4 regions of the Streptomyces sp. DH10 genome follow, and region 2 is predicted to be linked to each of the others. Evidence: riboswitches for the same ligand, from Rfam matches in the RefSeq annotation. Region 2 holds a riboswitch; each other region holds the start of a gene.
What was found. Region 2 has a riboswitch for cyclic di-AMP ahead of QC385_RS07730 (transglycosylase SLT domain-containing protein). Riboswitches for the same ligand answer to the same signal wherever they lie in the genome.

Region 1 (7,346 bases), on a different contig from region 2:
GCCACTCAGACCGGACTGGTCGCCTTCTGCGAGATGGCTCCCTACGTGGTGGTCAAGGCGTTCACCGGACCGCTGGTGGACCGGATCGGCCCGCGGGCCGTTTCCTGGACCACCGATCTGGCCAGCGCGACCGCCGCCGCGGCGGTTCCCCTGCTCCACACCCTGGACCTGCTGTCCTTTCCGCTCCTGCTGGCCCTGGTCGCGCTGATCGGCGCGGCGCGTGGACCCGGCGACCTGGCCAAGGAGGTGATGGTCCCGGAAGCGGCCGAGCGCGGCCGGGTGCCACTGGAGCGGGCCACCGGTCTGTCCGGTGTGACCGAGCGGCTCGCCTCCACCGTCGGCCTGGCGGCCGGCGGATCCCTGGTGGCGCTGCTCGGTCCCCTGACCGGACTGGCCGTCAACGCGGTCTGCTTCGCGCTCGGATCGCTGATCATCAAACTCGCGCTACCTCGCGGCATGGGGCACGCGGTGGAGGAAGCCCCCTCGCGGACCGGAGGAACGTCACCGGGCTACTGGCGGCGGTTCGGCGAGGGCTTCACCTTCCTGCGCGGCGAGCCGCTGCTGCTCACCGTCATCGCCATGGTCGGCATCACCAACCTGCTGGACGCGGCGCTCAACTCGGTGCTCATACCCGTCTGGGCCAGAGAGTCCGGCAACGGGCCGACCGCGATCGGCCTCATGGGCAGCGTGATGGGGGCCGCGGCGGTCGGCGGCAGCCTGATCGCCACAGTGGTCGCGCACCGGCTGCGGCGGCGGGTGGTGGTTCTCACCGGATTCCTGCTGGTCGGAGCACCGAGGTTCCTGATCCTCGCCTTCGACGCCCCGTTGGGCGTGGTACTGGCCGTCTTCGCGGTCAGCGGGTTCGGTGCCGGCTTCGTCAACCCGGTGCTGGGAGCCGTCCTCGTCGAGCGAGTGCCGCGCCAGATGCTGGGCCGGGTCAACGCGCTCGGTGACTCGCTGGCCTGGGCCGGTATCCCTCTCGGCGGGCTGGTCGCCGGACCGACGGTGACCGCTGTCGGACTCGTGCCGGTGCTGCTCGCCTGCGGCGCCGCGTACTTCCTCACCACGAACCTGGCCGGACTGCGGCCGGAATGGCGCGACATGGACCGTACGCGTGGGCGGGGCGCCCTGAAGCCGCAGACCAAGGACGAAGAGATCCCCCGAGGCAGTGCGAATGCAGTGACATGACCTCCACGCGCCCTTGCCCAGGACGCGCCCGCGCCCGCCTACGGCGAGAAGGGGACGTGTCGGGGGGCCGCCCGCAGCGGTTGGCGCGTCGACGCCAGTCAGTCGGCGTCCGGCCCCATCGCGCCGTTCCGAGGACGGACACCCCCCGGCGCGGCCCCGACCCACCACCACCGCGCAGGCGCAGGCGGCGCACCCCCACCGAAGCCGCACAGGCCGCCGCAGGCACCCCGCCCAACAACCGCCGGGGGCACGCGCACGCCCGCCCCCTCACGCCACCGCAGCGATCCGCATCCTGATGTCCTCCGGCGACAGAGCCCCCTTGGCCGTCACGTGATCCCCCGACGACTCCCCACGCAGCCGCCGCCCGATCCACGGCACCAGGAACTCCCGCGCCCAGTGCACATCGTCCCGCCGGACCTCGAGCGGCCCGCGGGCCGGAAGCGGCGGCCACGGCTGCTCCGGGTCGGCCGGAACCTCCAGCCCGAGCACCTGCCCCGCGCGCAGCGCCACTCGCGTGTGCCCCTCGGGCGACAGGTGCAGCCGGTCGGCGTCCCAGGCCCTGCGGTCCTGGACGCTGCGCAGGGACCACAGGTCGAGGACAGGGCAGCCGTACCGGTCGGCGATGGCCCGGACATGCCCGTTGTACGTCGCGATCTTGCCGCGCAGGTGCTTGAGCACGGGCATCCCCCGGGTGTCGAACCCGGTCGTCACCATCACCGTGCCGGCCACGGCGGTGAGCCGCACGAGGGCCCGCTCGAACCGCTCGGCCACCTCGTCCGGGTCGGTTCCGGGCCGGAGGATGTCGTTGCCCCCGGCGCAGAACGAGACGAGGTCGGGGGCCATTTCGACGGCCCGCGGAACCTGGTCCGCCACGATCTGGTCGAGGAGCTTCCCGCGCACCGCGAGGTTGGTGTACCGGAAGTCGCCTTCGGGCCGCCGGTCGGCGAGCAGGACGGCGAACCGGTCGGCCCAGCCGACGAACGCCCCGTCGGGGCCGGGGTCACCGACGCCCTCGGTGAAGCTGTCCCCCACCGCCACGTACGACCCGATCACTGCTCTGCTGTCACTCTTCGAATCGTCTGCCACAGCCGCTCATGATTCACCCTCTAATGTGACCTACGCGACCGTAGGCAGGGGTTGACGGGCGGTGAGATAAGCCACTTCCCAAGTGTTCGCCAACTCCGGAATAGGTCACCCGTCAGCGACGTTGGGGGGTCAGTCGCCACACCCGGAAGCCCGTGATCCGGAAGTGGCTCCACACGGTCCGGAAGGCGAAGTGCCCGCTGGTGTACGGCTGCGGGTCCGTGTAGTCGAAGACGAGGCGCCCGTTGTTCCACCACCTGACCGTCGAGCCGTCCGAGACGATCCGGACCCGGTGGGGCCCGTTGGGGACCAGCAGCGGCTCGGTGTAGTCGTAGACCAAGGGCCGCACGCCGGGTTCGCCGACGTACCGCCGCAGCCGGGTCGTGGTGTTGTAGTTCGCGCCGTAGCCCGCGTAGTACGTCGTCAGGTGGTCGTACTCCTCCAGCGCCCCACCGCGCGGCGTGGCGAAGAGATCGCCCGGGGAGCGGACGTCGGTCGCGTTCCAGAAGTTGTTGAGGTCCGAGACACGGTCGTTGACCCCGCCCTCGGAGACCGGCGTGGCGGTGTACTCGAGGACGTACGGCCCGTCGAGCCGCCGCCTGAACCACACGGTCGCCCCGCTCGGTACGTCGATCTCCAGGACGCCGCGAGAGGCGGTCACGGTCCCGCCGTCCTGGAGTTCGGTCGCCCACTGGGAGAGGCCGTGACAGAAGTCGTCGCGGGCGATGAGGCGGCGGTGCCGGGGCGCGGCGTGGGCTGCGCCCGTCGGGGCGAGGGCCGCCAGGGCGGCTCCGGCGGTCAGGGCTGCGAACGCTCTGCGAGTGGTCGGCACGGGACACTCTCCTCGGGGATCCGCCTGGAAGGCTCTAGAAAGCGCTTGCGCTCCGGACTGGATCACTGTGTCCCAACTGCCGCCCGCTGTCGATCCCTTGGAGACGGCCGATCACCACGAGCCCGGACACACCGAAGGCCGGACCCGGGGATCGGAGTCCGGCCGACGGTCGCGTGTCAGGCGGGTGGTCGTGCGGTCGGTCAGCCGACGGAGACGCCGTGCGAGCGCAGGTAGGCGACCGGGTCCACGTCCGAGCCGTAGTCCGGCGTGGTGCGGATCTCGAAGTGCAGGTGCGGACCGGTCACGTTGCCGGTGGCACCGGAGAGGCCGACCTGCTGTCCCGCGCTCACGGTCTGGCCCGCCGAGACGGAGAGCGAGGACAGGTGGGCGTACTGCGCGTAGCTGCCGTCGTTCAGCTTGATGACGACCTGGTTGCCGTACGCGCCGCCCCAGCCGGCGGAGACGACCGTGCCGGCGCCGACGGCCTTGAGCGAGGTGCCCGTCGGGACGACGAAGTCGACACCGGTGTGGTAGCCGCTGGACCACATGCTGCCGGACATCCGGTACGGGGTGCCGACGGTGGCGCCGTCCACCGGGGCGCTGTAGCCGCTGGAGGTCGCGGCGGCCGGCTTGGCGGCAGCCGGCTTGGAGGAGGACTCGGAGGCGGACGACTTCGGAGCCGAGGGCTTGACAGCCGAGGACTTCGAGGACTTGGAGGCCGAGGACTTCGACGGGGCCGGGGCCGAGGCCTTGGACTCACCCGCCGCCTTCTTGCCGATCGACAGCTTCAGGCCCGGGTGGATCAGCGACGGGTCGTCGCCGACGGCGTCACGGTTGTCCGTGTAGAGCTTCTTCCAGCCCCCGTCGACGTTCTGCTCGTCGGCGATCTTCGCGAGATAGTCACCGGACTGCACGGTGTACGTGCGGGCGCCCGTGGCCTTTTCGGCTGCCTTCTTCTCGGCGGCCGGAGCGGACTGGACGGTCTTTTCCGCAGCCGACTGCGGGGTGGCGGCGTGGGCGCCGGCGGCCCCCATGAGCGGAAGGGCGAGAGCGGCTCCACCGGTTCCGGCGACGGCGATGGAGCGGGTGAAGCGCTGGGTCTTCGGGCGGCGGTGCTTACCCTTCGCGGGCATGGCGAATTCCTCTCCGTCGCCTGCGAGGTGAGCTGTCGGGTTCGGGCTGGAGATGCCCGGCCACGCCGAGGCGCGGCTTAACCCCAAGCCGTTCCGGGAACCGGAACAGGCGTCTTACCTGTGGGTCCCCCGCTCCTGCCGTACGTCGGGTCAGTGTGTGGGGCTCCGGGCGGCGGCAGGATTAGGCGTCCGTCCGGATTGGGGTGGAACGTAAGCGACCAAGACGCAAAGGGACAAGTTCGCGGTTGCGTGCGACGGCGTTTTTCTTGACGCACCGGCACATTTTTCGTCACCGAGCGTGGATTACCGATCTCCCGCTTTCCTCAATGCCCCTGAATAAAGCCGTAATTACGTGCACATGGCAACAACACATCGTCACGAATATGACGATGCTCACGCACCCCGACCTCATCTCCTTTACGATCGGGGCACGTTATGCCGAAATAACCGAAGCACTCCCTATTCGGACAGAACGGCTACTTACGCTTAAGCCGGACGACGGTGGCGTCCAGATCCCCGCGCAGACCGACCCGCAGCCCGTGATGGAGCAGCACGGCACCCCGGTGAACTTCGCCCGTTTCGAGGCATTCGTACGATGCCGTGGGATCGAGGCCGCGCAGCCGGAGCGCCGCTACGGGCTCGCCGTAGCGCTGCGCCTGGAGCCAGGCCAGGACGACGGTCTCGTCGCCGAGGGCGTACTGCACGGCGCTCAGGCCGCCCTCCGGCGGGCGCAGCCGGTACTGGTCGCCGCGCTGCACCACGGGCCGGATCTCCTTGTAGAGCGCCACCCAGTCCCGCGCCTCGGCGAGTTCCCCATCCGTCCACTTCGTGAGGTCGCCGCCGACCCCGAGCACTCCGGCCATGGCGCTGACGAAGCGGAACCGCAGGGAGCTGGCCCGCTGATTGAGCATGGCGTTCGGACTGTCGGTGACCCAGGCGGCCATGACCCGGGCCGGATGGATCTGGCTGAAGCCGTGCTGGATGGCGAGCCTGTCGAGCGGGTCGGTGTTGTCCGAGGTCCACACCTGGTCCGTGCGGCTGAGCACACCGAGGTCGATCCGGCCGCCGCCGCCCGAGCAGGACTCGAAGGCCACCCCGGGGTGAGCGGCCCGCAGCCGGTCCAGCAGGGCGTACAGGGCATGGACGTGGTCGACCCACAGCCGCTGCGGGTAGGGGTCGTCCGGCCAGCCGGCGTCGGTGAAGCAGCGGTTGAAGTCCCACTTGACGTAGTCGATCGGGGCGCTGGAGAGGAGCCCGTCGAGCTGTCGCCAGAGGTACTCCTGGACATCCTCGCGGGCGAGGTTCAGTACGAGTTGATTGCGGAACTCCGTCCGCTTTCGTCCCGGTTGGTACTGCACCCAGTCCGGGTGTGCGCGGTACAGGTCGCTGTCGGCGTTGACCATCTCCGGTTCGACCCAGATACCGAACTGCATGCCGAGGCCGTGCACGTGGTCGGCGAGCGGTTTGAGGCCGCCCGGGAAACGGTCGGGGTTGGGGGTCCAGTCGCCGAGTCCGGCCCGGTCACTCGTACGCGCTCCGAACCAGCCGTCGTCGACCACGAACAGCTCGACGCCCATGGCGGCGGCCCGCTCGGCGAGCGCCCGCTGCTGCTCCTCGGAGATGTCGAACTCGGTGGCCTCCCAGGAGTTGAACAGGACCGGCCGGTCCCGGTCGGCGTCCGGGATCACGTGCGCCCGCTGGTAGGCGTGCCAGGCGCGGCTCGCCCCGCCGAAGCCGCCGTCGGTCCAGAGCCCGGCGAAAACGGGAGTCGTGTACGACTCCCCCGTGCCGAGCATCAGCAGGCCCGAGTCGTCGTACCCGGCCCCGCCGGTGATCTGTACGCGCGCGTCCGGGAGCTGAGCCACGGCGATCCGCCAGGACCCGGACCAGCCCAGGGCACATCCGTAGACCTCGCCGCGGTCCTCGGTGGCGTCGGTGTCGAGCGCCACCCACGGCAGGTGCTGGTGACCGGTGTGGCCGCGGCGGCTGCCGATGACCTTCTCGCCATGAGTGAGGGCGGAGCGCTCCAGCCGGGACTCGGCGCCCCAGCGGCCGTGCAGCTGGGACAGCCGCCAGGCGTCGCGGTCGGGCAGGGTCCAGGTCGCGGAGTCGGCGCGCAGCACCTCGACGGACGGCCCGTGGTTGTCGAGGGTCACCCAGCGCTCCACGACGTCCGTCGAGGAGCGCATCCGGTAGTGCAGCGTGATGGTCAGGTCACCGTCGCGGAAGCGCAGCCGCAGCGCACCGTCCCCGGTGTCATGTCCCTCGTAGGTCCACTCGGTGCCGCGCCGCTCCGGGGTGCGGACGGACAGGGCGGGCCGGACGAAACGGGGTCCGCCCTCGACCGGATACTCCTCGCGCCCGTCGAGCGGCGACTCGAAGGGCCAGTAGTCCGGCAGCGGCCGGACGGCGAGGGCCTCGGCGTCGGCGAGGCCGATCCGGGGGCCCCAGTGCAGGTGCAGCAGTTCGTCGCGGTCGGTGACGTGGACGGCGTAACTACTGGCCGTCCCCGAGAGGACCCACGTACGACCGTCTTCGGAGATGTCCAGCATCAAGCCCTCACAGGTTCGAACAGGCCCGATCAGGTGCGACCAGGTCCCAACATCATCAAGGGCTGCGGGGGCTCCCGGCAACGCCTGTGGACAACTCATTGCCCCAGGCAGGCATGTCGTATCGTCGAGTGGTGCCCGTCGACGAGCCGCGCCGGCGGCGCCGAAGGGGAGGAGCCCTCGTGACACAGCAGGTCCCGTCGACCGAGCCCGAGCTGGCCGGAGTGCGCAACTTCCGTGATGTGGGCGGACTGCCGACCGTGGACGGACGGCGGGTGCGGCAGGGAGTGCTGTTCCGCAGCGGCCACCTCGCGCACGCGACCGGTGACGACGCCGCCTTCCTGACCACCCTGGGCCTGCACACGATCTTCGACTTCCGCAACGCCGCCGACCAGAAGCTCGAGGGGCCGGACGTCGAGCTTCCGGGCGTGCGCAATGTGAACCTGCCGCTGAGCGACCCGGCCGACGGCGCCGAGTTCTGGCGGATGGTCCGCGACGGCGACCTGGACCAGCTGCGCGCGATCCTCTCGGACGGCAAGGGCGCGGACCGGATGATCGCCT
Region 2 (7,346 bases):
GTAGCGCAGCCGGTGGCCCTGCGTAAGGACGCGGACGAAGCCGTACAGGTCGTCACCGCCCCGGGCGGCCGTCCCGGCACCGGTGGCCGGGTCAAAACCGCCGACCTCACGCAGCACGGCCGTACGGAACGCCATGTTGGCGCCCGAGCCGAACCGCCCCGCCGTGAACGGGAACAGCGGCTCGTCGCCCGGGGGACGCGCCGGGTCGTACGTCCTTGGAGTGAAGCCTTTCGCGAAGCCGCCGTGGCTCTCCAGCAGCACCTGGGCCGGGGTGGTCAGCCTCGCGGGCAGGATGAGCCCGGTGCTGCACCCCAGTCCGGGGTCGGCGGCGAAGGGCGCGGTCAGCTCGGTCAGCCAGCGCGGATCGGCCACCACGTCGTCGTCCGTGAAGGCGACCACCTCGCCCCGTACGGCCGCGAGCCCCGTGTTGTGCGCGACCGCGAGGCCGGGTACCGGCTCGCAGACGTACCGCACGCGCTCGGCGTACTTCCGCTCGACCAGCTCCCGCGTCTCGTTCGTCACGGGAGCGTTGTCCACGACGACGATCTCGAACCGCGGATGGTCCTGCGCCAGCAGCGAGTCCAGCGCCCGGGCCAGCTGCCCGGCTCGCTCCCGGGTCGCGATGACGACACTCGTGTACGGCGGCTCCCCCAACTCGCCGGCTTCCCCGGGGGCACCGGCTTCCCCGGCTTCTGCGGGGCCACCGGTTGCCCCCGGTCCACGAGCGGGCGCGGGCGCCGGCGCACACTCCGCCCGCGCCCGCGCCGCGAGCACGGACTTCGCGTCCGCCCCCTCCGGCACTCGCGCGAGCAGCGTCCCCACGGGCCGCCCGCCCTGCCTGACCAGCACGAACACCTCGCCGTGCGTCACTGGAGGACTCCCCGGGCCCGGTCTGAGCGCGACCTCGTCGCCGTCGAGGTCCAACTCGGCGACCTGCACCGCCCCGATGTCCAGGAACCGCCGAATCTCCTCCTGCGCACGTGCCGAACGCGCCATGCGCCCACCCCCCTCGTCGTCAGGTACGGCGCAGCCGAGCCGCGCCCTTCAGGGTCCGTGCGGCCAGCGACGCGAGCCGTGGCCTGCCGCGGACGAAACTGTGCACGCGGCGCGCCGGCTCGCGGCTCAGCCAGTGCAGCGCCGCGCCCGCCCCCGGAAGCGTCACCGCGCCCTCGTACACGGGCAGTTCGCCCGTCTTCAGCGCGTCCTTGTACTCGGCCGCACCCCGCCCCAGATCGAGCATGCCGATGCCCTCGGCGGCGGCCGCCTCGGCCATGCGCAGGTGCAGCACCAGACCCGGCGAGTACTTCGCGAACTCCGGGTCGTAGGCCGGGAACCAGCAGGCCAGGACCGAGGCCGAGCGCAGCCCGAAGTGCGCGGCCAGCGGCCGGTCCCCGGCGTACAGCACGGACAGCGTGCCGCTGCACTCCGGCGCCCGGGTCCGGGCCAGCCGCCCCACGAGCCGGGTGATCCACTCCCGGGCGAACCGGTCCCGGCGGCCCGTCCTGCGGTACTGCGCCGACTTCCACTCCATGAGCGTGCGCAGCGCGGCCGGGTCGCGCTCGTCGAAGACGAACCGCAGGTCGCCGACCTGCCGGCCCAGCCTGCGCTCCTTGGCCAGGGTGGTCTTCAGGAACTTCGGCGACTGGGCACGCAGCACCGACTCGTACGTCTCGTAGCCCTTCTCCACGTCGATGACGTAGGTGGCGTGCTCCTCGGCCGTGTACCGGACGAACAGCCGCTGTCCGGCCTCCAGGTTGTCGAAGGCGAAGCTCGACAGCGCGCAGGCCCGCAGCAGTTCACCCGTGTCCAGGTCCAGGCCGGGCCGCAGGATCGCGCCCTGGGCGTCCGAGACGCCGAGTCCGATCGCCCGGCCTTGCCCCAACGGGCCGCGTTCATGGGGCAGGAAGCCGGCCGGCTCCAGCCCGTCGTACACCACCGCGACCCGCGCCCGCGGCCTCACCAGGCCGACGGCATCGGTGAACTCCGGTTCCATGAAGGGGTTGCGCGGTGCCTCCGACGCAGCGCGCAGCGCACGCCAGCGCTCCCTCTCCCCCTCGCCGAGCTCTCCGGGCCGAGCCACACGTATGCGCCCACTGCTCAACCTGACCCCCCGATCAAGTCCCCCCTGGACACTTGGAAGGTACCGCCCGAGACGGCCTCACGGGTAGGTAGCGGACCATGTTGTTGCCAACTGGTGCAGAGGCCTTCAACCGGGCAATCGGTGTCCGGGGCGCGATGAAACGAAGGGGCGCGCTGTCCGTATTCTCTGATCATGGCCGCACCCATCGCATATTCACTCATCGCCACCGACCTGGACGGGACGCTGCTGCGCGGCGACGACACCCTGTCAGACCGGTCCCTCGCCGCGCTCACGCGGGTGGCGGACGCCGGTGCCCAGCACCTCGTGGTGACGGGCCGGCCGGCGCCGAGAGTGCGGCCGCTCCTGGACGACCTCGGCTGTACGGGGCTCGCGGTGTGCGGGCAGGGCGCGCAGGTGTACGACGCCGGCGCGGACCGGCTGCTGTGGTCCATCACCCTGGACCGGGAGCTGGCCGAGACCGCCCTCGGCAAGATCGAGGCCGAGGTGGGGCAGGTGTACGCCGCGGTCGACCAGGACGGGGTCGACGGGCTCACGCTCATCGAGCCGGGCTACCTCATGCCGCACCCGACCCTGCCCGCGGTACGGGTCGACCGGCGCGACGAGCTGTGGGGCGAGCCCATCAGCAAGGTGCTGCTGCGCCACCCGTACCTGACGGACGACGAGTTGGCGGCGACGGCCCGCTCGGTGGTCGGTTCACTCGCGACGGTGACGATGTCGGGGCCCGGCACGGTCGAGCTCCAGCCGTGCGGGATCACCAAGGCGACGGGCCTGGCGCTGGCGGCCGAGCACCTGGGGCTGCGGCCCGCGGACACCGTCGCCTTCGGCGACATGCCCAACGACATCCCGATGTTCGACTGGGCCGCCCACGGCGTCGCCATGGCCAACGCCCATCCCGAACTCAAGGCCGTGGCCGACGAGGTCACCCTGTCGAACGAGGACGACGGCATCGCCGTCGTCCTCGAACGACTGCTGGGCGGGGCGGCTCAGTACGGGCCGTTGACGTTGTCGATCGAGCCGTAGCGGTCGGCCGCGTAGTTGCAGGCCGCGGTGATGTTGGCGACCGGGTCGTACGGGTCCCACGACGTGCCGTCCACGTGGTAGGCCTGGAAGGTCGGGTCGATGGTCTGGAGGAGACCCTTGGACGGGGTGCCCTTCGCGGCGTTCGAGTCCCAGTTGTTGATCGCCTGGGGGTTGCCGGACGACTCGCGCATGATGTTGCGGTGGATGCCCTCGTACGAACCCGGGATCCCCTTCTGCGCCATGATGTCCAGCGCCTCGCGGATCCAGCCGTCCAGGTTGTCGGCGTAGGTCTTCGCGGAGGCCTGGGTGGCCTTCGCGACGCCGCCGGCGGGCTTCGCGGCGGGCTTGGCGGGGGCGGAGGACTTGGTCGCCGTCTTCTTCTTCACGGCGTCCGTCTTGGCCGTCTTCACCTTCAGCTTCAGACCCGGGTGGATCAGCTTCGGGTCGTCGCCGACGGTGGCGCGGTTGTCCTTGTAGAGCTGCTTCCAGCCGCCCGACACGTCGTACTTGTCCGCGATGCGGTAGAGCGAGTCGCCCTTGGCCACGGTGTACGTGAGGGACTTGGCGGGCTGGGCCGCCTGCGGCACGGACTGTGCGGCGGCGGGTGCGCTCTGGCTCGGCTGGGCGGCGGCCTGCGTCGCGCCGAGCAGCGGGAGGGTGAGTGCCGCTCCGCCGGTGCCGACGGCCACGGCACGGCGGGTGAGCTGGTTGCTTCTGGGGCGACGGTGCTTGCCTCGGGGCATGGCGATATTCCTCTCCGACGCCTGCGAGGTGAGCTGTCGGGTTCGGGCCGGGAGGTGCCCGGCCGCCCACGGTGCTGTATGCCGTGGGCGGCTTCACCCCGAGCCGTTCCGCTGTGCGGACCGGCGACTTACCTGGGTCCCCCGCTCCTGCCATGCGTGAGTGAGTGGGTTCGTGTGGGGAGTCCGGGCGGTGGCAGGATTCGGCGTCCGCCGGACAGGCCCGGAACGTATGCGAGAGCACATGTCGGGAACAAGCACCTGAGTCACACGTCGCGCCGGTCGACCTTGGTCAGGGGGATATGAGCCGCTTGATCCTTTGCTGGAGCCAAGGCTCAACTGGCTTTCGGCGGAAGGAGGTACGGGCCGGTGCCGGAGTGGGGCGTCGCAGGGGATAACGTGATTCAACTCACTGATCACAAGTCCGTGGGGCAATGTACGCCAAGGGGAATTTGCTTACTCAATACGGCAAATCGCATATAACGCACTACTTCCCGGTAAGTCGATAAATGTCTGCTCTTATGAGCTGATCGAAAATATCGCGGTCGTGATCGGATACCGCCCGGCCTGTAACCATGGGCGCTGGCGGTGATCGAAACGTGACCGGATACGCTGACTCGAGTGATGGCAGCGACCTATCGACAAACCGCGTAATCACCGGCAGACACCAGCAGACACACCGGCAGACACCAGCAGACAGGAGACCCCTCGTGACCGACGTCGGGCCGTTCGGGCTGAGCGTGCGGGACCAGGCTCTGGAAGCCGATGTCCAGGCCGGGATGGCGGCTGTCGAGGAAGGCTTGCTCGAGGCCACCAAGAGTGAGGTGCCCTTCATCACGGAGGCCGCCCAGCACCTGGTCCGGGCCGGCGGCAAGCGGTTCCGTCCGCTGCTCGTGATGCTCTCCGCCCAGTTCGGCGACCGGTACGCGCCCGGGATCGTGCCGTCGGCCGTCGTCGTGGAGCTGACCCACCTCGCCACGCTGTACCACGACGACGTGATGGACGAGGCCGCCGTGCGCCGCGGGGTGGCGAGCGCGAACGCCCGCTGGGGCAACTCCGTCGCGGTCCTCACCGGCGACTTCCTCTTCGCCCGCGCCTCGCACATCCTGGCCGACCTCGGCCCGGAGGCGGTGCGGGTGCAGGCCGAGGCGTTCGAGCGGCTGGTGACCGGGCAGATCCTGGAGACGGCCGGCCCTCAGGACGGCCGCGACCCCGTCGAGCACTACCTGGACGTGCTGGGCGGCAAGACCGGTTCCCTGGTGGCGGTGTCGTGCCGGTTCGGCGCGATGATGTCCGGCGCCGACGACACGGTCGTGGACGTGCTGACCCAGTACGGCGAGCGGCTCGGCGTCGCCTTCCAGCTCGCGGACGACGTCCTGGACATCGCCTCCGACTCCCACGAGTCCGGCAAGACCCCCGGCACCGACCTGCGCGAGGGCATCCCCACGCTGCCGGTGCTGCGGCTGCGCGAGCGCGCCGCCCGGCTCGGACTCGCGGACGACATCGCCCTGTGCGAGCTGCTGGACTCCGACCTCACCGACGACGACCGGCACGCCGAGGCCCTGCGCCTGCTGCGCGCCCACCCGGCGCTGGAACAGGCCCGGCAGGACACGATCCGCTACGCCCAGGACGCCCGCTCGGCGCTGGCGCCGCTGCCCGAGTGCACCGCGAAGACGGCGCTGGTGGAGCTGTCCGACGCGGTCGTGCACCGGGCCGGCTAGCCCCTCTTTCCCGTACGACCCCTACGGGTCGGGGGAGAAGCGGCGCTGTCGTGTCATACCGCAGCAGTACGTGGAGTTGAGCCCGGGGTCTGACGTATCTGCCTGGCCGATTTGGTCAGATGGACACCACGGAAGACACCACTCCTCACCAGTTCGGGTGAGAATGGCGGCACAGGGACGAGTGCGTGGACGACACGGACAGCCGCCGCCGACCACGGAGGTAGGGCACACATGGCACCGTACGCATCCGACGACAGCACGACCGGCGGGGAGGGCGACGAGCGGCGCTCCGGGCGGCGCAAAGCCGCGCGGTACGTCGTCCCGGTCACGGTGATGGGGGTGGCGGCCGCGACGATCGGGCTGGTCCCCGCACTCGCCGACTCCGGTGACCCCGACCTCCCGAAGATCACCGCCCAGCAGCTCATCGAGAAGATGGCCAAGTCGGACGTCCAGCAGCTGTCCGGCACGGTGAAGATCAGCACGGACCTCGGCCTGCCGGACCTCGGCGGCCTGGAGAGCAGCCTGATGTCCGGCGCCGCGGGCCAGGGCGAGGGCGGCTCCTCCGCCGACCCGACGGCCAAGCTCACGGAACTGGCCTCCGGCACGCACACCCTGCGCGTCGCGGCCGACGGCCCGGACAAGCAGAAGCTGTCCCTGCTGGAGAACGCCGCCGAGTACAGCCTCGTCCACAACGGCAAGGACGTCTGGGGCTACGACAGCAAGTCGAACGAGGTCTACCACGGCACCGCCTCTCAGAGCCCGGAGCACGAGAAGGAGCAGCCGCCGGCGACGCCGAAGGACTTCGCCGAGGAGGCCCTGAAGGCCGTCGACGACACGACCTCCGTGACCGTGGACGGCACCGCCCAGGTCGCCGGCCGCGACGCCTACAAGCTGGTCGTCAAGCCGAAGCAGTCGGGCTCGACGGTCGGCGCGATCAGCGTGGCCGTGGACGCCGAGACCGGCATGCCGCTGAAGTTCACGCTGACCCCGGCGAGCGGCGGCGCCGCCGTCGTCGACGCGGGCTTCACCCAGGTCAGCTTCGCCAAGCCGGCCGCCTCCACCTTCGACTTCACCCCGCCCAAGGGTGCGAAGGTCACCGAGGAGAAGGACGCCGCCAAGGACTTCGGCAAGGGCTCCGACAAGCACTTCGGCAAGGGCTTCGAGAAGGGCGGGCTGCGTGAGCACGCCCCCAAGGCCGGGGAGGACTTCGGCAAGGGCCTCGACGGCATGAAGACCATCGGCGAGGGCTGGAGCTCCATAGCCACCTTCGACACCGGCGGCGAGGGCATGCCCTCCGGCGAGGCCGGCGGCGAGTTCGGCGGCTTCATCGACTCGCTCGGCGACAAGGTCACCGGCAAGTTCGGCTCGGGCACGGTCTTCTCGACCCGCCTGATCAACGCCCTCATCACCGACGACGGCAAGGTCTACGTGGGCGCCGTCACCAAGGACGCGCTCGTGAAGGCGGCCGACGCCGGGAAGTAAGTCCTTTCGACGGAACGAGGAAGCCGATGGGCGAACTGTCCGCCGCGGAGCCGGAGCACAGTGACGTGCGGGCCGAGGCCGGGGAACCGGTCATCGCCACCCGCGCGCTCACCAAGCGCTACCGCGGCGGACAGCTCGCCGTCGACGGCCTCGACCTGACCGTCCCGGCGGGCAGCGTCTTCGGCTTCCTCGGCCCCAACGGCTCCGGCAAGACCACTACCATCCGCATGCTGATGGGCCTCATCGAGCCCACCTCCGGCACGGCACGGGTGCTCGGGCAGC
Region 3 (7,346 bases), on a different contig from region 2:
GCTGCTCGGCGTACGCGTCGTCCTGCCAGCGCGCCTTCTGGTCGCGCAGCCGTTCGACGCGCTGCCGGGCCTGCTGCTGTTCGCGCTGGAGGTCGTCGATCTCGGCGCGCTGCGAGACGTACTCCCGCATCGGGTAGGCCAGGGCCACGATCAGCGAGCACATCACCAGGGCGAGCAGCGCGGCCCGGCCGGTCAGCCGGGAGCGCCGGGCCTGGCGCTTGGTCTGGGAGCGGTAGACCCGGGCCGCGGTCTGCTCGCCGAGCAGCCGGATCCTGGTCGCGGTGGAGAACCGGTCCCGGTCCTTCACGGCCATGTCTGTCCGCCTCCCGCTCCACCGTCATACGCGCGTACGTCCCCGGACACGGTACGGGACCGGGCACGGGGACGTACGTACGACGCTGCTACTTGCGGGCCAGGTCAGCCCTTGAAGCGCGGGAACGCGCTGCGGCCGGCGTACACCGCCGCGTCGTCGAGGATCTCCTCGATGCGCAGGAGCTGGTTGTACTTGGCGACGCGCTCGGAGCGGGCCGGAGCGCCGGTCTTGATCTGGCCGCAGTTGGTGGCGACGGCGAGGTCGGCGATGGTGACGTCCTCGGTCTCGCCGGAGCGGTGGGACATCATGCACTTGAAGCCGTTGCGCTGGGCCAGCTCCACGGCGTCCAGGGTCTCGGTCAGCGAACCGATCTGATTGACCTTGACCAGCAGGGCGTTGGCCGCGCCCTCCTCGATGCCGCGGGCGAGGCGCTCGGGGTTGGTGACGAACAGGTCGTCGCCGACGAGCTGGACCTTGTCACCGAGCTTGTCGGTGATGGTCTTCCAGCCCTCCCAGTCGTCCTCGAACAGCGGGTCCTCGATGGAGACGAGCGGGTACGCGTCGACGAGCTCCGCGTAGTACTCGGTCATCTCGGCGGCCGAGCGGTCCTTGCCCTCGAAGGTGTAGACGCCGTCCTTGTAGAACTCGGACGCGGCGACGTCGAGGGCCAGGGCGATCTGCTCGCCGGGGGTGTAGCCGGCCTCGTTGATCGCCTCGAGGATGAGGTCGAGGGCCTCGCGGTTGGAGCCGAGGTTCGGGGCGAAGCCGCCCTCGTCGCCGAGGCCGGTGGCCAGGCCCTTCGACTTCAGGACCTTCTTCAGCGTGTGGTAGACCTCGGCGCCCCAGCGCAGGGCCTCGGAGAAGGACTCCGCGCCGATCGGGGCGATCATGAACTCCTGGATGTCCACGTTGGAGTCGGCGTGCGAGCCGCCGTTCAGGATGTTCATCATCGGCACCGGCAGCAGGTGCGCGTTCGGGCCGCCCAGGTAGCGGAACAGCGGAAGGTCGCTGGCCTCGGAGGCGGCGTGGGCGACGGCGAGGGAGACGCCGAGGATGGCGTTGGCGCCGAGGGAGCCCTTGTTGTCGGTGGCGTCCAGGTCGAACATGGCCTGGTCGATCAGGCGCTGCTCGGTGGCGTCGTAGCCGACCAGCTCCGGGCCGATCTGCTCGATGACCGCGAGGACGGCCTTCTCCACACCCTTGCCGAGGTAGCGGTTCGAGTCGCCGTCGCGCAGCTCGATGGCCTCGAAGGCGCCCGTGGAGGCGCCGGACGGGACGGCGGCACGACCGGTGCTGCCGTCGTCGAGGCCGACCTCGACCTCGACCGTGGGGTTGCCTCGGGAGTCCAGGATTTCCCGGGCTACGACGACGTCGATGGACGGCACGAGCATCTCCTTCTTCATGTGACGCGGGTACGCGGGCCGCGGGGGCCCGGCGAGGCGCGGGCCGCGGTGGCTCGCGACATGAGCCTAACCGGCTCCGGGCGATCGGCCACCGGGTCGCCCACCCCATGGACAGAACCGAGAGTAAATTGTTTCCGAACGGAACAAAGCCGGATCGCAAAGACCGGCAGAAAAAACCCCGCCCCGGCGCGCACGGGGGATGACGCGCCGGGGCGGGGAGCCCGTGGGGACGGGGGTGGGCCGCTGCTTACTTCAGGTGCAGCTGCTGGCCCGGGTAGATCAGGTTGGCGTCCGTGATGATGTCCTTGTTCAGCTCGAACAGCTTCTCCCAGCCGCCCTCGACCTTCTGCTCGGTCGCGATGGAGCTGAGGGTGTCGCCCTTGACGACCTTGTACTCGCCGTCGCCCTTCTTGACCTTCTTGCCGGTCGGGGTGGTGACGGTCTTCTGGGTCTTCTGGGTCTGGGCCGGGCGCTCGTCGGAGCGGGAGGCCGGCTGCTGCTCGGTCTGGCGGGTCTCGGTGGAGCCGCTGCTCTGCTCGGAGCCGCCGCTGTAGCCGGCGCTCGACAGGCCCTTGCCGCAGACCGGCCAGGCACCCTTGCCCTGGCCCGCGAGGACCTTCTCGGCGATCTCGATCTGCTGGGACTTGGTGGCCTGGTCGGCGGTGGAGGCGTACTTGGTGCCGCCGTAGCCGGACCAGGTGGAGGCGGAGAACTGCAGACCGCCGTAGTAGCCGTTGCCGGTGTTGATCGACCAGTTGCCGCCGGACTCGCACTGGGCGACGGCGTCCCACTCGGAGGCGGTGGCGGCGGAGGCGTTGCCGGCCGCCATCAGCGGGGCGGCGACGGCGGCACCGGTGACACCGGCGATGGCGATGACCCGAGAGGCCTTGGACGGACGGCGGTGCGTGCCCTTGCCGGAAAACAGCATGGAGAGATCCCCTCACCGACGCCTACGAGGTGAGCTGTCGGGTTCGGGCCGGTTGAGTTGCCCGGCCGCGTCCCTCCCGGGACGCGGCTTCACCCCAAGCCGGACCTGCCGTCGAGTTGCCTCAACCGCCGGGCCCGGCACTTACCTTGGGTCCCCCGCTCCTGCCTACGGCGCTTGACGCGACGACTGTTCCCGTGCGGCCGCTGGCAGGATTCGGCGTTGCGGCAGCCGGGGCTCGTGGTGACGAGCGGTCATGACCGTAGACATGCGATCCGCGGAATTTCAAAGACGATCAGGGCTTCTGAGATCTATCTCTCACCGGGCTTATACGGGACATTCGGTACGAACGGTGGCGTGAACTCGCACGGTTTAGGGGTGACTTCCGCCGCCGTTTCCGTACTGCCCCACCAGCTACTCGTCGCCCGCTTCGACCCGTACCGTGAGCTTCTGACCGGGGCGGATGAGGTTCGGGTCGACGCCGACGGCCACCTCGTTGCCGACGTAGAGCGCGCGCCATCCGCCGCTGAGGTCAAGGGAGTCGGCGATGGACCAGAGGCTGTCGCCGGGACGGACGACGTAGGGGCCGTCCGTCGCCTCGCGCGAGGCTTCGTCGCCGCGCGAGGCGTGGCGGCCCGCGACCCCGGACGGACGGCCGTCCTCAGCCGCGGTGTCCTCGTCGGCACTGGGGCCTCGATGGCGGCCGGAGCCGGTGTCGGTGAGGGCCGAAGAGTCGTCGTTCTGTGGCGACTTGTCAGACTTGTCACTCTCGGGACCGGCCGAGGGGGAGCTGTCGGAGTCCTGGTCCTGCGACTGGTCCCGCGGCTGCTCCTGCGTCGAGGAATCGGCGGAATCGGACGACTTGTCGGACTTGGCGGTTTCGTCCTCCGAGGTCGACGGCGCGTCAGGGGACGGCGACGCGGACGGAGAAGACGAAGGAGACGACTCGGAGGAGTCGAGCAGTCCGGGCGAGTCCGTCGGAGCGGACGAGCCGGACGTGTCCGAGTCCTTGTCCTGCTGGAGACCCGAGAGCAGCCCGCAGGTGCGCCACGCGCCGACCCCCTGGTCGGCGAGGATTCTCTCGGCCACGGCTATCTGCTGGGAACGGCTGGCCAGGTCGGCACTCGGGGCGTAGTCGAGGCCGCCGTGGTTCTCCCAGTCCTCCTGGGACAACTGGAGGCCGCCGAAGTACCCGTTGCCGGTGTTCTGGCTCCAGGCGCCGCCGGTCTCGCAGTCTGCGACCCGGTCCCAGGTCGTGCCGTCGGCCGCGCTGGCGCCGGAGGCTCCGAGGAGCGGAATCGCGATGGCGGAGCCGGTCACTCCGGCCGCGACGAGGAGAGCCGGAGCCTGGCGGGGGCGACGGTGCCGACCGTTCCCGGAGAGCATACGGAGACCTTTCGCGAGACAGCAGTGACCGGCGCGGCGCAGGGTCCCCCGGCCGCGCTGATGATGGGTGAACGTATCGGCAGACGATCACTTGTCACAAGTTCATGCCGCACAGATCACGTGAAGATCACATTCCTGACGGCGTGTCACCTTGGGGCCGGCGTGAACTCCACCGGCAGGGTGCGCAGCCCGCGCATGATGAGGCCGCCGCGCCATCTCAGCTCGGCCGGATCCGCGGCGAGCCGCAGGTCCGGGAGGCGGGTGAGGAGCGTGGCGAGCGCGGTCTGGCCCTCCAGGCGGGCGAGCGGGGCGCCGAGGCAGTAGTGGATGCCGTGGCCGTAACCGAGGTGCTGGTTGTCGCGGCGGGCGAGGTCGAGCACGTCCGGATCGGCGAACCGCTCCGGATCCCGGTCCGCGGCGGCCAGGACGACGAGGACCGGGTCACCGGGCGCGATCCGCTGCCCGCCGATGGTGAGCGGCTGGGTGGCGAACCGCCAGGTGGCGAGTTCGACGGGCCCGTCGTAGCGCAGGAGCTCCTCGACGCCGGTCTCCAGGAGGCCGGTCTCCCCGGCGGCGAGGGACGCCTGGAGCCGCGCGCGCTGCTCGGGGTGGGTGAGCAGGGCGTAGGTGCCGTTGCCGATCAGGTTCACGGTCGTCTCGAAGCCGGCGAACAGCAGGATGAAGGCCATGGCAGCGGCCTCGTTCTCGGTGAGGTGCTCACCGTGGTCGGAGGCGCGGATGAGACCGGAGATGAGGTCCTCGCCGGGGGCGGGCTCGGTGGGCAGCGCCTCCCGCTTGCGGTGGATGAGGTCGGCGAGGTAGCCGCGCATCTTCTTCACGGACCGCGCCACGCCGCCCCTGGGCCCGCCCTGGTGACGGATCATCATCCCCGCCCAGTCGCGGAAGTCGTCCTGGTCTTCGCGGGGGACGCCGAGCAGGTCGCAGATGGCGTAGATGGGGAGCGGGAACGCGAACTCGTGGATGAGGTCGGCGGACCCCTTCCGCGCGAACCCGTCGATGAGCCCGTCCGTGAGCTCCTGCACCCGCGGCGCGAACTCGGCGACCCGTCGGGGCGTGAACGCCTTGGACACGAGCCGCCGCAGCCGGGTGTGGTCCGGCGGGTCGATGTTGAGCAGATGCGTCATCAGCTCGGCCTTGCGCTCGCCGGGGATGCCGGTCTTGCCCTTGGCGTGCGCGGGTTCGGCGTGATGCGCGGGGTTCTTGGAGAGCCGGTGGTCGGCGAGCGTCTGCTTGGCGTCGGCGTACCGCGTGACCAGCCAGGCCTCCACGCCGCTGGGCAGCTTGGTGCGGTGCACGGGGGCGTGCTCGCGGAGCCAGGCGTAGGCGGGGTAGGGATTGCTCGCGAACTCCCAGGTGAAGAGGTCGGGAGCGGCGGCCGGGGTGCTGGGCTGGGGCTGGTCGGTCACCCCCCGACGGTATCCGGCTCCCCGCCCCCTCCCCTCCCTCGGCCGGTCCCCCAGCCGCCCTCCGCCTCCCTGCCCTCGGCCCGGCCCGGCCGTCCTCCGCCTCCTGTGCCCTGCCCCGGGCCGGTTTCAGCCCTGCTCCGCCTCCCTGATCGCGTCCCGGTAGGCGCGGGCCGCCGCTCTCAGGGCCGCCTCCGGGTCCACACCCTCCGACTCCGCGCGGACCGCCAGGGCCAGCAGCTCGTAACCGATGCCCTCGACGGGCGGGAGCGGTATGTCCAGGTGCGCCGTGCGGGCCCGGGACGCCAGCTTGGCGGCGAGGGCCAGGCCGGGCTGGCCGAGGGGGATGCCCTCGGTGATCGAGGTGCGCTGCTTCTCGACCGCCTTGGTGCGCAGCCAGTGCGCCTTGACCTCCTCCGGCGTGGTGGCCGTCTCGTCGCCGAAGACATGCGGGTGGCGGTGGATCAGCTTGGCGACGATGCCGGCGGCGACGTCGTCGACGGAGAAGGGGCTCTCCAGGTCGTCCTCGGCGATCCGGGCGTGGAAGACGACCTGGAGGAGGACGTCACCGAGCTCCTCGCGCAGTTCGTCGCGGTCGCCCTCCTCGATCGCCTCGACGAGTTCGTACGCCTCCTCGATGCCGTACTTGGCCAGGCCCTTGTGGGTCTGCTGGGACGACCACGGGCACTCGGCGCGGATGCGGTCCATGACCTGGACGAGATCGAGCAGGCGGGCGCCCGGCAGGTCGTAGGAGGCGGGAAGCAGCTCCAGCTCCGGCATGGCGACGCGGCCCGTGCCGGCGAGGCGGGCCAGGCCGTCCGTCAGGGCCGGCTCGCCCTCGCCCGTCGCCACGACCACCACCGTGCGGCCGCCGGCGCAGGCGTCGAGCAGCTCCTGGGCCGTCGGGGACGCCTCGTCGACGGCTATCCCCGCCTCCCGCAGATACGGCAACTGCGGGTGCGCGCCGTCCGCGCACAGCACCTGGTCGGCCGCGTGCAGTGCCTGCCAGGCGGGCCAGGACAGCAGGCCGGGGGCGACGCGGTGGCTGGTGGTGAGCAGGACGATGCGGCCGGGGGCGGCGGTGTCGGCCGTGCCGGGGGCGGCCTGCTCGGGTCGCGGGGTGGCTTCGGGGCTGTTGGCGTTCACGATTCGAAGCTATCCCACGCCGCCGACAGCCCCCGAAGTTATCCACAGGCCCCGGTTTTCGCATGCCCCGGTTTCCACAGGCCCCGGTTTCCGAAGGCCCCGTGCCCGGGGTGCCCCCGCAGGCTCCGCTGCTACATGCTCGGCTGCGCCTGGGCCGCCGACACGTCCCGCACCCACGGCGTCTTCGCGTCGGCCCGGCTGCTCTTCTGGACGTCCCAGGAGCCGTAGCGCGGGTTGAGGTCGACGTTCAGGTCCTTGGAGGCCTCGGACAGGGCCTTCCAGAACTCGGGACGGTTGGTGTCGGTGCCGAGTTTCTCGGCGAGCTTCTGGGCCTCCAGCTGGAGGCGGAGGTTCTCTTCGAGGCGCTGCGGCGGGATGCCGTACTGCTGGAGCCAGGTCGTCTCCAGCTGCTCGGCGCCGCCGGCCTGCTCCTCCAGCCCGGACCGCATCTCCTGGATCTCCCTGCGGTTGACGGTCACACCGGCGTCCTCGGCGGCGCGGTGCAGCACCCGGTCGAGGATCATGGTCTGGAGGGTGTCGCGGGTGAGCGTGCCGGTCCCGGCGATGGCCTGCTGGTACTGGGCGTCGCTCCGCACGGCCGCCCGCTGGGCCGCGCGTACCTCGCCGACCCGTTCCTCCAGCTGGGAGACGGTGATCCGCTGGCCGCCCACCACGGCCGCCGCGCCGGGATGCGCGTCGTTGCCGCAGGCGGTGAGCAGGGGCGCCGCGGCGGCGATCGCGGCGGTGAG
Region 4 (7,346 bases), on a different contig from region 2:
AAGCCCCGGGCCGCGCTGCGGGCGATCTTGCGCGCGTACGGGCAGGCCCGGCGTCCGGTGGCGTACTTGGGCACCGAACCGGTCGTACGTCAGCTGCAGGGCCGCCCCGGGCCGGACGGGCGGTGGGTCGACGGCGTCGCCCAGGAGGCCGGGCTGCTCCCGCCCGGAGGGCCTGACCCGGGCACCGGCGGACTCCTGCGCGTACGGCCGCTTACCATCGCCGACCCGGCCGTCGGCCGCCAGGTCGAGCGTCACGCCCGTCGCCAGCGCCGCCCGGCGTGATGTTTCCAGAGTGGATACAGGTGGATATCGCCTGCTCACGCCCGTAGTCACGCCGTATCCAGCCGGGAACGGCATTGCCACACCGTGGTGTTCACTCACCGACAACCGACAACCGACACGGGCCCGGCGCGGCAGCCGAACCCGGGCACCCGACCACGTACGCAGCCAACCTCCGTGCGCTTTGGCGGGCAGAGACGGTGCGCGGGTACGCCGAGATCGACTACGGGCGGGAGCTCTGGAGGCGTAGATCGGGTGCGACCGGTGGCGGTGACGGGTCTCCATCATCCGGTGCCAAGTAATGCGTACGGCCTGCGCCGTTTCGGCACAGGCCGTGACACTCAATCCGGCACTTGCGTGCTGGCGGGCGGGGCTCCGACACCCCTGCTCACCTGCGGTTACCGGAACACAGGCTTTCTTCTCCGGCAATCACAGAGTGGTCGGCCACCGCGCGCATCTTCTTCGGACAACTCCGGACTGTACTGGACGGGTGGAGCGCACTGACCTTCATCTTCTCAAACCCGACCGTGGCGATCCGTCTTGATCTTCGGACAGCTTCGGACAGCTCAGATCATCCAACGATGAGGCGAAACTGCCCCCGTTCAAGGCCGTTCCAGCGCCCGAACTCCCTCTGCATGACGCTTCCCTGACGTTGCGTCGATCGTCGGTCCCCAGCACCCTTCGCTTATCGCGCATACGGCGCGTACGGGGCCTCCGACCCCCGTTGCACGTCCGGAACACAGGCAGAAGGAACGCGTCATGAATCGCTGGATCATCAAGGGCTGGAGGCGCTGGCGGCGGTATGTGCTGCCCACGCCGGCCTCCGTGCCGGGCTGCGTGCAGGGCGCACCCGACATCCCGCGCGGCTTCGGCTTCGCTCGGCCCGCCGCGCAGCTGGGTGGCCTCTCGGTCGCCGCATACGGCCTGGCCGCCATCTGGGCCACACACCCGGTCGAGGTCGAGGTCGGCGTGCTGGCGGCCATCCTTCTCTATGCGGCCACCGAGCTGTCCAAGGCCGCGTACGAGGCGCTGGCCGCCATCTGGCGGGCGAAGCGGGGTGAAGGCCGTGGGCGTCTCTGATTCGCTTCGGCTCGAGCCGATCGTGGCGTCGCGCGCGAACACCGGCGTCGTGCGCACCCTGGTGATCCGCCAGGTGGCCGCGATGATCGAAGAGTCCGGGCTGTACCTGCAGGAGCTGGCCGAGCGGACCGGCATCCCGGCGGACCTGCTGGCCGGGATCAAGGTCGGCTTCTTCGAGCCGAACCAGCCCCAGCTGCTGGCGCTCGTCCGGGCGTTGGCCAGCCCCGAGGAGGTCCGCGACGGAGTGTTCGTCGGCATGCCCGCCGAGCGCCGACGGCGGGCCGCCACCGCTCGGCGCTCCGGCTGGAACTACCGCAACGGCCCGCCCGTGGGCGACCCGCCCGATGTGGGGGCGCCCGACCCGATGCTCATCGAGAAGGTCGAGGAGCTCGTGCCCGCGCTGCGTGAAGTGCGCGTCTGGGCCCTCAAGCCCACCCTGCGGGAGCTGGAGGCCCGCGGCCGGGGTGTGCTCACGCGCAGCTCCCTGAGCGAGATGCTCAACGGACGGGTGCCCATTCCGCCCTATCCGCGCTACCGCGCCTACCTCGAGGCGTGCGGCATCCAGGACCTGGACGCGTGGACCTTCACCTGGTGCCGGCTGACGAAGCTGCAGGAGGCGAAGAAGAACTGACCCTCGCGCGACTGCGGTCGTAGACGTGCACCCCCGGCGAACCACTGCCGGGGGTGCACGTCTGTGTCGGCATTCGCCGACTCGGATCAGGCCGCTTCGCCGTACGCGCTCTCCTCCATCGCCCGCAGGATCAGCCGGAACTCCCTGTCGTCCACGGTCCGGATCGTGCGCGGCCAGGTGGACCACGGTGTCGGCCTGGTCGAGGTCGGCGGTGCTAGCGTTCCGCCGTCCTGCACGGCATCCACCTCGCACGCACCGGACTCCTCACCAGGGACATCGACACAACTGCTCACACCCTGACCGCCGTAGTCGAACACCTACAAGGCGTCGAGTCGTTGAGATGCCGTGCTCTCCTGCGCAATGTCCGCCGCCGCGCGGCCCGACCCCTGCGATCCGCCGGACGAAGTGATGTCCTCGACACCGTCGACCAGGCATTATCTGGCTTATGACACACACCACCCGTCCAGGTCTCCAGTCCGCGTGGACGATGACTCCCGCTCCGTACGACGATCCGGGAGTCCAAGAGCTTCTGATGGAACTTCACCACGAACAGCGCTCGATATACGGCTTCGCTGACAACCCTGCCGACACCCCCGTCTCCCAGTTCACGCCCCCGCATGGGCTGTTCCTGCTGGTACAAGACGAACAAGGGAACGCGCTCGGGTGCGGCGGATGGTGCTTCCTGGACACACACACCGCAGAGATCAAACGGATGTACGTCCGCCCCGAAGCCCGTGCCCAGTCCTTGGGGCGGGAGATCCTGCTGCACCTGGAAGCCGACGCGAAGCTCAGGGGGGCGACGTGCACTCAACTGGAGACCGGCGTCGCCAACACCGCAGCCCTGGCGCTCTACCGCGCACAGGGATACCTGCCGATCACCTCATACCAGCCCGACAGGGACCCCGACATCAACCGAGCCCTTCGCAAGGATCTCTAACAGGGCGGCGATCCTGTTCTCGGCGAGCGCCTTTGTCTGGTCCGGCGGTGCCAACCACCGGTCGACGCCGATCGTCGGATCGCCGTCGATCCAGCCCTGGCGCTGCCACCAGCCAATCGCCTTGCGCGCGATGGACAGCTCCCGGTTGACGGAATGCGCGTGATCGTTGTGGCCCGGGACGCAGCGACGAAGCCGCGCTCCGCGACGTCGGCGCAGAGGCGGTCCTCCCCGATTTACGGGATGCCGAATTGCTAGTCAAAGTCGTGCGCAACGAAGCCTGACCAGGTGCGAACTCGCCTCGTTCAGCGGCCGAAGGACCCCAGGAGCACGCCAACGCAGGCTCCAGCGAGCAGGAAGGGGCCCATCGGGTGGGCCGTCTTGCGTCCGGCACGGCGAGCGACGATGAGGCTGAGCCCGTACAGCGCGAAGAACAGGAACCAGGCGAAGGTGCCGACGATCAGGATGACCCACCCGAACCAGCCAGTGACGGCACCGAGGGTCAGGGCGAGTTTCACGTCTCCGAAGCCGAACCCCGTGGGGTTCATCAGGAAGAGCACGAGGCAGAAAGCGCCGAGCGCGAGGGAGCCGAGCAGCGCGGTCCTCCAGCTGCCGCGAGCACCGGGCATCAGCGCCGCTACCCCGAGCAGACTCAGCGTGATCACGACGAGCGGCAGCGTGACCACATCGGGCAACCGCTCCACTGTGAAGTCCACGATGGCGAGCAACACGCCGACCGGGGCTATCAGCAGCCAGACCACCAGTTCGGGGCGGGCACCGGTGGCGGCCGCCAGGACCGCGCAGACCGCGGCAGTGCTGGCGGTGAGGACGGGCGTGCTGGGGCCGTAAGAGGCGCAGTCGGCGCAGCGGGCCCGCCCCAGCCATCCGTTCCCGGCGCCGGCGAAGGGGTGTCCGGCGGGACACGCTTCCCGCCACGGTTCCTCGGGCTGCACGGAAAGCCGGTACGCGGCGCGCGGTATGAGCAGGCCGGTGCCGGCACCCCACAGGACCGCCACCGCGGTGATCCAGAACGTTTCCACCGGATGGAGCCTAAGCTCAGCCCGGTCCGGTGATGCGGACGGCCCGTACCGTGAGGAGCACGTGCATGCTGTTGAGGCCCGGAACGACCTGCTCTGATGCAATCGCGCTGCTGGACCGCCTAACCGATCAGGGGCTCACCGACCTCCAGAACGCCGCACCCCACCATTTCATCGCCCGCACCGCGGACGGCGTGACCGAGAACTGGGAGCAGGCCGCCAACAGGGTGGTGGGCCAGTACGACCGGTGGACGCTCCAGGCCACGACCGATCTGCTGGAGGCCTTCGTCGACCGGTCGGTGGCCGCCAGGCTGCGGGGCGAGCGCTACAACGCGATCGTGCACGGCCAGTTCACACCGGACCGGTGGACGTTCCTGCTCAACACCGAACTGCAGGAAGTGCGTACGTACTTCATGGAGCTGGCCAATGAACTGCGCCGGATGCACGAGCGGTTCACTTACCACGGGATGCGGACGGTGGTGTTGGACACCAACGACCTGCTGCACTACATGCGCTTCGACAAGATTCCGTGGCAGCGGCTCTTCGGCCCCGGCACGTCCGTGATGATCCCGCACGTCGTGATCGACGAGATCGACAAGAAGTCGTACGACACCCGCGACACCGGCGTCCGGAAACGGGCGCGCGCCGTCTTCGCGCTCCTGGAGCAGACTCTGGCCCAGATCGAGGCTGAAGGCCACGCGGTGGTGCACGAGGACACCGTCGTTGACGTCCTCCTGGACGAGCCCGGGCACGTGCGGCTGCCGAACAACGACGATGAGATCGTCGCGCGCGCCTGCTATCTGCAGCAGGCCATCGCACCGGCACCGGTCACGGTGGTCACCGGGGACAACGGAATGCGGGCCCGCGCACTGTCCTGGGGGCTGAAGGCCAAGGTTCTGGACGAGAAGTACAAGATCGAGCGACTGAGTGCAGCGGAGAAGGCCGCCAACGAGCAGGCCATCACCTTCGAGGTGCCCGCCGACGGAGACGGATAGACGGGGTTCTGGCCGGGGTCTCAGCCGGTGGACCAGGCGCGCAACTGCGCGGCGACCTCCTGGACGCGGGCGCCCCGTGCTTGGCGCGCATGACGAGCGCGAGGGCTTCCTCCGGCTCGTAGTCCAGCGCGACGCCGTTGGTGCTGAGGAACGTCTCGGCGACCAGCCAGGCGAAGAACTCGTTCTTCGCCTCCAGCGGCTCGTGCAGCGCGATGCTTTCCAGCATGGCCGCGGCCTTGAGCCAGTCGCTCGCTTCTCTGAACTACCGACTGGGGTCTCACAAGACGAAGGGGCCGCCCACGAGCTGCGTGGCAACTCATGGGCGGCCCCAGACCCCGCTTCGACCTGTGAGCGCTAGGAGCGCTGGAAGAGGGCAATCAGCCCCAGCCAGATGGTCATCACGGCAACTGTTGCGCCACCGCCGTAAGCGAGGCTCTCAAGGACGCCTGCGTCACACTCTCTGGAAATGGACCAGGTAATTGAGCCGATCAAGCAGGATGTGAGAACGGAGATCGCAACCCACAGCTTCAGATCCCGACGCGTCATCGGGTAGTCCCTTCACGAATCCGCGGTCCGTCAGCAAGGCAGCACCAGACGGACCGCTAGACAAACAGCGATCACATGGCCTTTCGGCCGGTCTGATGGCCTGCGAAGTGAGCTGTCGGATTCGGGGGTCTGTTTCCCCGGCCGCTAATGGGCGGCTTCATCCCAAGGGCAACTCCGTAGAGAGCCCGTCGTCTTGGGTCCTCCGCTCTCGCCCACCGCTCCTTCCATGCGGTCGGTAGACATTTCCGAGCTGACCACGTGGCGAGATTCGGCTAGACGTGGCAGCCCCTCCTCGAAAGTAGCATGCACGGACGTTGGCCGGTGGCGGCGTCATGAGGCACATCGCTGCAAAGTGCAAGACATCACGCTGAGTTCGGCGGTGCCCCAGGCGTTTCGGTGTAGGCCAGAAGGTCCCGGCACCTAGGTGCCTGGAGTCAGGCAGCAAACCGCGACTGGTGATCAGGGGCGGGGGCCGTCTGCATCCGTGGTCCGGACCGCAACTTGGCTGAAGCTGGGCAGGCCGAGGTGGACCATGGTTGATGCGCGAGCCTGCACGGCATCGAGCTGGGGGTGAGGAACCGGGTCACGCGGCGTGACCGTGCTGCTGGCTCTGTGGCAGGCCGCGGCTGCCCATGGGCGCCGGGTCGGGCCAGGTGGCCGTACCGGTGTCGGCGGCGCGGGTGTCCTGGGTGGCGAAGACGTCGGCGAGCTGCGGAATGCGGTCGCGGGTCTTGCCGAGGGCCTTGAGGAACGGGTCGGCGGCGGCCGCAAGCGCCGCGTCGCGGACGAAGTCCTCGGGGGACTTTCCGAGGAGGTGAGCAGCCGCTGTGACGCGCTCGTACTCCTCCGGCTCGAAGGACGGCACCTGGGGTCCGTTCTGGTCCATACGAGCGACGGTACCAGCGGGTCCGGCCCCTGCCGAAGCCGTTCGGACAAGAAGAAAGGGGCAGCGGCCGTTAGACGGCGGGTGCCCCTTTAAGTCTGTGACGACCATACCACGTGATCACTGCCGCGCACGGTGTGGGCGATCACCTCGGCTAGGGTGCTGCGATGGTCACAGCTCCTGCTGTTTCGGATTCCTACGCGCGGCACGTGCTGGCCCGTATGTCGGACTTCTTCACCGACGAAGGCACGCCGTGGGCGCGCCGTCTGTGGGACATAGGTTCCGTGCTCGCGCTCGAGGAACTCTGGGAGGCCGGCTCCTGGCAGGCTCAAGGGGTGCTCTCGCCGACCGCGTGCGACTGGCAGAGCAACGAGCTCAACGCTCTGATCGGCCCCGACCGCGGTCTCGGAGACCGGGACCTGCGCAAAGAACTCACTGGACTGCTGAAGAACTCGCTGCCGGATCCCAGCCCTGCGTGACGCCGTCTCAAGGAGATCATCGGGCACGTCCGGGTCGGCTATCTGGAGCGGTGGGCGGCGGCGGTCAACGTTCCCGTCGAGGAGCGGGTCAAGCCGGAACGGTACTCCCGCACGGTGGCCTCCCACCTCCTTGACCTGGGCTATAGCGCCAGCTACCTCAAGGCCTGGGCGAAAGATCTCTACGACACGCGCGCCACCACGGCGGACATAGCGGATAGTGCCGCCGGGCTCGCCCGGACGCCGGCCCGCTCGTACGAGGTGCTGGTGGCGCTGGAGAAGGTGCCCCAGCGGCAGCTCGCCGAGCCGCTGGAGCACTGGTACGACAAGGGCAAGGTCGTCGCCTGGCTGCGCGAACACGGCCACGCCACGGCGGGCGTCCGGCCGGGCGGCGGGTTCGTCTACCGGTTCACGGCACTGGATCCGTTCAGCGCCGCCGAGCAGGCGCGCCAGATGGTGGAGCGGATGACCGCACGCTCTCAGTT

Region 1: another riboswitch for cyclic di-AMP. It lies ahead of QC385_RS10590 (M23 family metallopeptidase); the one in region 2 lies ahead of QC385_RS07730 (transglycosylase SLT domain-containing protein).
Region 3: another riboswitch for cyclic di-AMP. It lies ahead of QC385_RS06310 (transglycosylase family protein); the one in region 2 lies ahead of QC385_RS07730 (transglycosylase SLT domain-containing protein).
Region 4: another riboswitch for cyclic di-AMP. It lies ahead of QC385_RS15760 (hypothetical protein); the one in region 2 lies ahead of QC385_RS07730 (transglycosylase SLT domain-containing protein).

Annotation. Positions count from the first base shown of each region.
Region 1 covers NZ_JARVKU010000004.1:243,687-251,032, forward strand. The annotation lists gene QC385_RS10575 (MFS transporter) at 1-1,188, shown strand, start outside; gene QC385_RS10580 (SGNH/GDSL hydrolase family protein) at 1,456-2,241, opposite strand; gene QC385_RS10585 (DUF6250 domain-containing protein) at 2,387-3,103, opposite strand; gene QC385_RS10590 (M23 family metallopeptidase) at 3,304-4,236, opposite strand; cyclic di-AMP (ydaO/yuaA leader) riboswitch at 4,241-4,402, opposite strand; gene QC385_RS10595 (alpha-galactosidase) at 4,713-6,788, opposite strand; gene QC385_RS10600 (tyrosine-protein phosphatase) at 6,968-7,346, shown strand, end outside.
Region 2 covers NZ_JARVKU010000003.1:185,577-192,922, forward strand. The annotation lists gene QC385_RS07715 (glycosyltransferase) at 1-996, opposite strand, end outside; gene QC385_RS07720 (GNAT family N-acetyltransferase) at 1,016-2,080, opposite strand; gene QC385_RS07725 (HAD family hydrolase) at 2,273-3,121, shown strand; gene QC385_RS07730 (transglycosylase SLT domain-containing protein) at 3,085-3,864, opposite strand; cyclic di-AMP (ydaO/yuaA leader) riboswitch at 3,868-4,041, opposite strand; gene QC385_RS07735 (polyprenyl synthetase family protein) at 4,572-5,582, shown strand; gene QC385_RS07740 (LolA family protein) at 5,814-7,064, shown strand; gene QC385_RS07745 (ABC transporter ATP-binding protein) at 7,091-7,346, shown strand, end outside.
Region 3 covers NZ_JARVKU010000002.1:579,823-587,168, reverse strand. The annotation lists gene QC385_RS06320 (FtsB family cell division protein) at 1-313, opposite strand, end outside; gene eno (phosphopyruvate hydratase) at 418-1,698, opposite strand; gene QC385_RS06310 (transglycosylase family protein) at 1,964-2,644, opposite strand; cyclic di-AMP (ydaO/yuaA leader) riboswitch at 2,649-2,827, opposite strand; gene QC385_RS06305 (LysM peptidoglycan-binding domain-containing protein) at 3,056-4,027, opposite strand; gene QC385_RS06300 (cytochrome P450 family protein) at 4,174-5,454, opposite strand; gene QC385_RS06295 (nucleoside triphosphate pyrophosphohydrolase) at 5,581-6,597, opposite strand; gene QC385_RS06290 (SurA N-terminal domain-containing protein) at 6,729-7,346, opposite strand, start outside.
Region 4 covers NZ_JARVKU010000006.1:291,438-298,783, forward strand. The annotation lists gene QC385_RS15725 (hypothetical protein) at 1-282, shown strand, start outside; gene QC385_RS15730 (hypothetical protein) at 1,039-1,359, shown strand; gene QC385_RS15735 (helix-turn-helix domain-containing protein) at 1,382-1,990, shown strand; gene QC385_RS15740 (hypothetical protein) at 2,077-2,226, opposite strand; gene QC385_RS15745 (GNAT family N-acetyltransferase) at 2,523-2,927, shown strand; gene QC385_RS15750 (prepilin peptidase) at 3,230-3,964, opposite strand; gene QC385_RS15755 (PIN domain-containing protein) at 4,030-4,956, shown strand; gene QC385_RS15760 (hypothetical protein) at 4,922-5,182, opposite strand; cyclic di-AMP (ydaO/yuaA leader) riboswitch at 5,586-5,746, opposite strand; gene QC385_RS15765 (hypothetical protein) at 6,086-6,388, opposite strand; gene QC385_RS15770 (hypothetical protein) at 6,553-6,864, shown strand; gene QC385_RS15775 (hypothetical protein) at 6,979-7,346, shown strand, end outside.